Regions from separate parts of the Microbacterium sp. DWRC1-3 genome, predicted to be linked through region 1. Evidence: riboswitches for the same ligand, from Rfam matches in the RefSeq annotation. Region 1 holds a riboswitch; the other holds the start of a gene.
The links. A riboswitch is a leader RNA that binds a small molecule or an ion and turns the genes downstream of it on or off. The one in region 1 is predicted to bind thiamine pyrophosphate.
Positions count from the first base shown of each region.

Region 2: another riboswitch for thiamine pyrophosphate. It lies ahead of ACP699_RS09460 (ECF transporter S component); the one in region 1 lies ahead of thiM (hydroxyethylthiazole kinase).

Region 1 is NZ_JAFCUS010000002.1:993,258-997,335, reverse strand. Features, by position in the region: gene ACP699_RS17480 (bifunctional hydroxymethylpyrimidine kinase/phosphomethylpyrimidine kinase) at 1-1,495, opposite strand, end outside; gene thiM (hydroxyethylthiazole kinase) at 1,492-2,340, opposite strand; TPP riboswitch at 2,331-2,425, opposite strand; gene ACP699_RS17470 (NAD-dependent epimerase/dehydratase family protein) at 2,432-3,394, opposite strand; gene pheT (phenylalanine--tRNA ligase subunit beta) at 3,477-4,078, opposite strand, start outside.
Region 2 is NZ_JAFCUS010000001.1:1,943,920-1,947,997, forward strand. Features, by position in the region: gene ACP699_RS09450 (energy-coupling factor transporter transmembrane component T family protein) at 1-28, opposite strand, end outside; gene ACP699_RS09455 (ABC transporter ATP-binding protein) at 25-1,488, opposite strand; gene ACP699_RS09460 (ECF transporter S component) at 1,488-2,132, opposite strand; TPP riboswitch at 2,123-2,234, opposite strand; gene ACP699_RS09465 (D-alanyl-D-alanine carboxypeptidase family protein) at 2,316-4,022, shown strand.

The DNA.
Region 1 (4,078 bases):
ACCATTCCGTGGCGACCTCGCCCGCCGCGGGTCGGGTCTCGGCTCCCCCACGTTCCCAGAGTCCGGCGAAGTGGTTGATCGGCCCGTGTCCACGACCCACGCGCAGTGCGTCTCCTGCGCGCAGGGACTCGCGGAGCCAGTCCCGCGCGGCGCTGACGGCATCTCCGGGCTCTTCGCCACGAGCGAGCAGGGTCGCGAGCGCGGACGACAGCGAGCAGCCGGTGCCGTGCGTGTTCCGGGTCGGGATCCGGGGAGCGATGAACTCCTGGCGCAGCCCTCGCCGCGCATCGACCAGCGCATCGGGGGCCTCGTCGCCGGGAAGGTGGCCACCCTTGACGAGCACGGCTGCTCCCACCTCGGCGGAGAGCTGCTCGGCCGCGGAGATCGCGTCGTTCCAGTCGGCGAGGTCGCGCCCGGCGAGCACCGCCAGCTCGGCGAGGTTCGGGGTCACGAGCGTCGACAGTGCGAGGAGATCGCGCAGCGCCCGTTCGGCGTCCGGATCCAGCAGTCGGTCCCCCGAGGTCGCCACCATCACGGGATCGAGCACGACGACGGGCGGACGCACGGCGTCGAGCCAGGCTCCCACCGCGCGGATGACGTCGGCGTCGGCCAGCATCCCGATCTTCACGGCATCGATCACGATGTCGTCCGAGACCGCGTCGAGCTGCGCGCGGAGGAACTCCACGGGCGGAACGTGCACCGCTCGCACTCCCCGCGTGTTCTGCGCGGTCAGCGCCGTGAGCACGGCCATGCCGTATCCGCCGTTGGCGGCGATGGACTTGAGGTCGGCCTGGACGCCCGCGCCTCCCGAGGGGTCGCTTCCGGCGATGCTGAGCACCCTCGGGACGGAGCCGCTGAGCCAGCGTCGCCGGAACTGCCGGGCGGTGGTGGCGGGATCGTCGGCGGCACACAGCGCCGAGACCACGGCGAGCCCCGCCGCACCGGCCTCACGAAGGGCCTCGGTGTCATCCATGCCGACCCCGCCGATCGCCACGCACGGCAGCGCGCTTCGCGACACGAGGCCGCGAAAGCCCTCCACGCCGAGAGGGGCAGGGTGATCCGGTTTGGTGGTGGTCGGTCGGATCACCCCGACGCCCAGGTAGTCGACCGTGCCGGAGGGCAGAGCATCGACCGCGTCGAGGTGCGCCGGGCTGTTCGCGGTGAGGCCGATCAGAGCCTCCGGTCCGAGTACCTCGCGTGCACGCAGCACCGAGGCATCATCCTGTCCGAGATGCACGCCGTCGACCCGTGCGCCGCGCTCGCGAGCGGCCACGGCGGCATCCAACCGATCGTTCACGACCAGAAGAGCGCGGCCGTCGATCGCCTGCGACAGCGCCAGCAGCTGATCGACCGTCTCGGCGTCGCTTGCGTCCTTGTCGCGAAGCTGCACGATGCGCACGCCGCCCTCGACCGCGCGGCGGACGGTCTCGACGACGCCACGGTCTCCGCAGAGCGTCGCGTCGGTGACGAGGTAGAGCGAGAGATCGGCGTTCACAGGGCACCGCCTTCGACGCGTGCAGCGGCTCGGATGTCGTCGGCGCCCACCGCGGCGAGCGCATCCAGCAGGGCGACGGCGAAGCTGCCGGGCCCTGCCGATACCGCCGCCGCTCGTTCCGCCGCGATCGTGTAGACCAGGCTCGCCGAGGCCACGGCGCTGAGCGCGTCATGCGTCGTCGCTCTGGCCGCTCCGAGGAAGGCGGCCATCACCGCACCGAGAGCGCAGCCTCCGCCGGTCACTCGGGTCAGCAGTTCGTGACCGTTGGACACGCGCAGCACCCGCTCCCCGTCGGTGATGAGGTCGATCGGCCCCGAGACCGCGACGACGCCGCCCGTGCTCCGAGCCAGCGAGAGGGCTGCATCGGCCGCGGAGTCTGTGCTGTCGGTGGCATCCACCCCGCGACCGCCCGCGCTCAGCCCCGCGAGGGCCAGGATCTCGGAGGCGTTGCCGCGGATCGCGGTGGGGCGGTGCCCGACGAGCTGATGGGCGAGTGCGGTGCGAACCGGGAGCGCGCCGATCGCGACCGGGTCGAGCACCCAGGGCGTGCCGGACGCGACGGCACCGGCGACGGCCTCCAGAGTGGCCGCGCGCTGTTCGGGCGTGGGTGTCCCCAGGTTGATCAGCACCCCGGAGGCGATGCCGGCGAACATCCCCGCCTCATCGACGATGTCGACCATCGCGGGAGCGGCACCGAGAGCCAGCAGGACGTTGGCGGTGAACCCGGTGACGACCGCGTTGGTGATGCAGTGCGTCAACGGGGGCGCTTCTCGCAGCACCCCCAGCAGGGTCGCGGCATCGCCGGCGAGGTCGTGGGTGGTTTCAGGACGCAGAAGATCGCTCATCGCGACATCCCTTCGCTAGTACGAACTAGATCAGGTTCGACGGGTCTGTTCTCAGCCGCGGATTGCGGCACCCCGTGTCACTGCTCGCAGTCTAGCGATCGGCCAGCAGAGCCTTCTCCTGCGCCCGCGTGAGTCCGGCCCGGCGCTCCCTGTCCACGCCGCGCACCCGTTCGTCGGCGACGACGCGTCGAGCGGTGTCGGCGAGGGGGCGCAGGTGTCCCCCGCTGTCGTGGAATGCGCTGTTCGAGCGGGTCATGAAGCCGGACATCTCGGGAGGAAGCCACAGCGGAAGCGAGAGCGGACCGGCCCAGTGCGCGACGCCGTGTGCTCGCAGCCACTCCTCGTCGGCGACCACCGTCTCCCCGGTGTGCCCTGCCTCCTCGCGCACGGTCTGCAGCAGTTCGGCGAGGGGATGCTCGTCCCCGATCGCGTTGACCACCCCGCTCCGCGTGGCGGCGACGATGTAGGCGGCCACGTCGTCGACGTCGATCACCTGCGCACTGCGCCTCTCGAGCGGAGGCAGCAGCACGGGCTCCTCCCCGGCTCGGGAGAATGCCGCAGCCCAGTACCCGAAGCGGTCGCTGGGGTCGCCGTCCCCGACGATGAGTCCGGGTCGCACGATGAACGCGCGATCCCCCAGCATAGTGACGGCGTCTTCGGCCGCCGCCTTCTGCGGGCCGTACTCGTACTCGTCGCCGGGGCGGGCGGCAGGATGCCGCGGCGCCGATTCATCGGCGCCGACCGTGGCATCATCGGCGTACACCGAGAGGGAGGACACGTACGTCCATCGCGCCGTGCGGTCTCCGAGAGCCTCGACCGCTGCCACGACGTGCGCGGCCTGAGAGGAGATGTCGACGACGTGATCCCAGTCCTTCCGCGCGAGCGCGGCGTAGATCCCAGGGTCGTCACGGTCGCCGGTCACGAGCACCGCTCCTGCCGGCGCGAGGCGCTCGCCCCGGGCCAGACATGTCACGGCCGCTCCGGACTCGAGCCACCTCCGGGCGATCCGCCCGGAAAGCCACCCCGTCCCGCCGAGGATCAGAACATTCGTCATGGCTCCATGCCACCAGCAACCGCTGCGGGAGGGAAGCCCTCTCCGCTCAGGGCAGAGGGCCCCCTCCGGGACAGCGCATCGCTCAGTCGCGGAGCGCTGCTCCGAATCGCTGCGCGGCGACGTCGACACCCGCGAGCTTGGCCGCGGTGGCCTCGGCCGCCGTCAGGGTGCGATCGTCGGCGCGGAATCGCAGAGCGAAGGTGAGGCTCTTGGAACCCTCCGGCACGCCGTCTCCGCGATAGTCGTCCACGAGACGCACCGACTCCAACAGTGCACCGGCTCCCTCGGCGAGGGCGGCCTGCACATCTGCGGCCGGAACTTCGGCGGGCAGTGTGAGCGAGACGTCCTGCGTGGCGGCGGGGAACGTCGACAGCGATGCGGCGACGACGCGACCACCGGCGAGCGACAGGATGCGGTCGAGATCGAGCTCGAACACGGTCGCACGCCCGGGGAGGTCGGCCCCTTCGGCCACGGCGGGGTGCAGCTCGCCGACGTAGCCGACCTCTTCGCCCGCGACCAGGAGCGATCCTGTGCGTCCGGGGTGGAGTGCCGCACGCTTGGCCTGCACGACGTCGATCTCGACGCCGGCCGCTGCCGCGATCACGCGGACGGCATCCAGCGCCTCGACGAGACCGGCGGCCTCGGCGGGGCGGCCGGGCTGGCGCGGGGCGACGTTACCGGTCA
Region 2 (4,078 bases), on a different contig from region 1:
TGCGTGCCCGTGTCTCGAGAAGGCTCATGACGCACCCCCCAGCTCGAACCGCGCGGCGTGCAGGGCGCGCACGACTTCGAGGTCGTGCGTGATCGTGACGATGGCCGCACCCTCGTCTCGGAGCGCGGCGAGCATGGCGACGAGTTCGGCCCAGGTGCGGGCGTCCTGCCCGAAGGTGGGCTCGTCGAGCACGAGCACGCGCGGTCTGGTCGCGATGGCTGCGGCCACCGTGAGCCGGCGCTTCTCACCGCCGGAGAGCGTGTACGGGTTGGCGGCGGCGAGGTGGGCGAGGCGCAGACGGGCGAGCAGCTCGTCGCTGCGAGCGGTGATCTCGTCGTCGGTCATGCCGAGCGCCCGCGGCCCGACGGCCAGTTCCTCGCGCACGGTCTTCGCGAGCAGCTGATGCTCCGGCTCCTGGAACACCATGCCGATGCGGGTCAGCAGATCCCGTGAACTCCAGCGGATCGGCGCGGACACCGCACCGTTCGCGAGGAGCGTGGATGCCTCGACCGCGCCACTCGCTGGAGGCAGGAGCCCGGCGAGGGTCAGACCGAGCGTGGACTTGCCCGCCCCGTTGGGCCCGGTGATCGCGAGCGCTTCCCCCGCGTGCACATCGAGGTCGATACCGGTGGCGACAGGACGCCCCTTGACGCGGGCGACGGCCAGGTCGCGCGCCGAGAGCAGGGTCTCCCCTGCCCCTGGCGGCCAGAGCGGGGGCGGCGGCGCGGCGGGAGGATGCCCCGGCACCCAGACGCCGTCCGCGGCCAGCTGCGCACCACGGACTCCGAGGACTTCCGCCGGTGCACCGTCGGCGACCACACCGCCGCTCCCGATCACGATCACGCGCGTGATGAGCGGCAACCAGACCTCGAGGCGGTGCTCGACGACGATGAGCGTCGACGGCTGAGCCTGCAACATCCGCTCCACGGCATCGCGCACCTCGATGACCCCGGCGGGATCGAGATTCGCCGTCGGTTCATCGAGCAGCACCAGACCCGGCCCCATCGCCAGCACCCCGGCGAGCGCCAGCCGCTGCTTCTGCCCACCGGACAGGGCCTTGGTCGGATGCCCGAGCGGCACATCGAGGCCGACGGCATCCAGGGCCGCCTCCACCCGCGGCCAGATCTGCGCTCGCGGCACTCCGAGGTTCTCGCAGCCGAACGCCACGTCGTCGCCCACTCGCGCGAGGATCACCTGGGAGTCGGGGTCCTGCAGCACGAGCCCCGCACGTCCGCGGGTGGCCACGGCAGGAGCGCCGTCGACGATCAGCGTGCCCTCGCTCTCGCCCTCTTCCTCACCCCCGAGCACGCCGGCGAGGCCGTGCAGCAGGGTCGACTTGCCCGCACCCGACGCGCCGAGCACGAGCACACGCTCACCGGGCTCGATGCGGAAGGAGATGTCGCGCAGCGCCCAGGCGAGGCGACTCGCGTGACGCCACCCCCAGCCGCGGGCCTCGACGGCGGCGGGGGCCGTCTGATCGGCCGACATCAGACGCGGACGCGCGCCTCGCGCCCGGAGCCGAACCGGTCCAGGGCCCCGGTCGCGGCGATTCCGCGCGCCAGCACCCAGGACAGAGCACCTGCGATGACGGCACCCGAGATGACCGTGCTGATCAGGTAGATGATGGTGAAGGCGGGGCCGGAGCCGGCGTACCAGAGCACGAGATTGTTGATGCCACCGGCAAGGGCGGCACCGGCTCCCGCGAGGATCGCGACGGGCAGCGACCAGCGGCGGTAGAAGAAGAGCAGGAAGACCAGCTCGGCGCCGAGCCCCTGCACGAGTCCGGCCTCGAGGGTGAGGAACCCGCCCCACTGGTTGCCGATGAGCGCCGAGACGACCGCCGCGAGTAGCTCGACGTAGATCGCCGCCCCGGCCTTGCGGATGATGAGTCCGCCGAGCACGCCGGCGAAGAGCCACGGGCCGTCGAGGAGCCCCTGGATGCCCGGCAGCAGCGGCTCGAGCAGGGCCTTCGGCCCGAGGTACCCGACGTTCCAGGCCAGGAAGATCAAGCCGGCTGCGACTCCGAGGACGCTGGCGACGACGATGTCGACGATCCGCCAGCGCAGGTAGCTCCGGCCCGGGGTGTTCCCCTGCGTCTTCGCGGTCGCGGATGTGGACGTGGACGTACTCATCTGAACTCCTCCCTGCGCTGGCATGACCCAGATCAGGTTCGACGGTCGAAGCGCGATTCGCTCCCTCTCAGCCCGGCTCGCCGGACTCCCGTGGTTGTGCTGACGATCCTACCGCCGGCGACACCCGCACGGCGACAAGGCCGCGCACCGCGGAACTCGCCCGGGATTGGGTACCGTAAACGAGTGACCGCTTCAGATCCCGCCGACGAGGCGACGGGCGTCGTCGGCGACGACGGCCCGGCGAACGCCTCCCCCTCCGGACCTGTCGATGCTGCGGCAGCCGGTTCGGTGCTGACGGCCGAGCAGACGTCGACACCCGCGCTCGCCGCGGAGCCGGTGGTCGCGCCGGATCCCGTCGTGCCGCCGGAACCGGTGGTCGCGCCGGATCCCGTCGTGCCGCCGGAGCCGGTGGTGTCGCCGGAACCGGCGACCCCCGCCCTGACCAAGCCGCCTTTCGTTCCTCGCGAGCCCATCGCCGCAGAGACCTCTGACGACGCCCTCGCCCTGCTGGACGGCGCGTCACCCCGGTGGGCGGATGACACCACCACCGCCACAGCTCTGACCTGGGTGGACACCGCGACGGTCGCCGCCGGCACCGATGCCGCGACTCTCGACGAGACGTCGGAAGCCGAACCGACGGACGGCCTGCTGCGGGGGGCGCGTCTTCGTCCGGCCATCGCCCGCCCCGGAATCCTGGTGCCTCTGGCCACGCTCGTCGGCATCGTCGCCGTGTACGCCGGCACCACGCTGCTGTGGCCGTTGCACGAGGTGCCGCCCACGGTGCAGTCGGTCGAGTTCGCGACGACGCCCGCCGCCGCTGCCACGGTCACCTGGCCGACCGAGGGCGCCGGCGCCGTGGGGATCGCCGGCATGGGCACCGCGGCATCGGTCCCCGATGCGGTGAGCATCGCGAGCATCACCAAGGTGGTGAGCAGCCTGATGGTGCTCGACCGGATGCCGCTCGCGCTCGGCGAGCAGGGCCCCGAGTTCTCGTTCACCCGCGCCGACAGCGTGAAGTACTGGGACTACCGCCGCAGCGACCAGTCCGCCCTCGATGTGCCGATCGGCGGCGTTCTGACGGAGTATCAGCTGCTGCAGGGCACGCTCATGGGCTCGGCGAACAACTACATCGACCGCCTGGCAACCGAGATCTGGGGTTCCGATCGCGAGTTCGCCCGTGCCGCAGAGGTCTGGCTGCGAGAACGCGGGCTCACCGGCATCACCGTGGTGACGCCGTCGGGCTTCGACGAACGCAACGTCGCCACTCCCGAGGCCCTGATCGCCCTCGGTGAGCGCGCCATGCAGAACCCGGTGTTCGCAGAGATCGTGGGGACCAGGTCGGTCGATCTTCCGGGTGCCGGCACCGTCGTGAACACGAACGGAATGCTCGACGACCCCGGTGTCGTGGGCATCAAGACCGGCACGCTCGTGGGCTGGAACCTGCTCACCGCGAAGGATGTGATCATCGGCGACACGACCGTGCACCTCTACGCCGCGGCCCTGAACCAGGCCGGCAACGACCAGCGACTCGCCCTCACCCGCTCCCTGTTCACCGAGGCGGAAGCCGCGCTGGAAGCTCAGGCCCCGGCCGTCGCGAAGAACACGGTCGTCGGTCAGGTCACGACCCCCTGGGGTGAGAAGGTCGACGTCATCACCGAATCCGACGCCGACGTGGTGCTCTGGAACGCAGCGACCGCCACGGCCACGGCGGACTTCGCCCTCGGCGACGAGCGTGAGCAGGACGACGCGGTGGGGACGCTCACCACAGCCGGCCCCCTCAACACCACCACGACGCCTCTGGTGCTGGCCGAAGACGTCGAGGGCCCGAGCCCGTGGTGGCGTCTGACCCACCCGCTGGAACTGCTCGGCATCACGACCGACCGCTCCTGACCACCCTCTCCGCTCACGCATCTCCCGAGCGCGTCGTGCGCCTCCCGGTCGCGTGA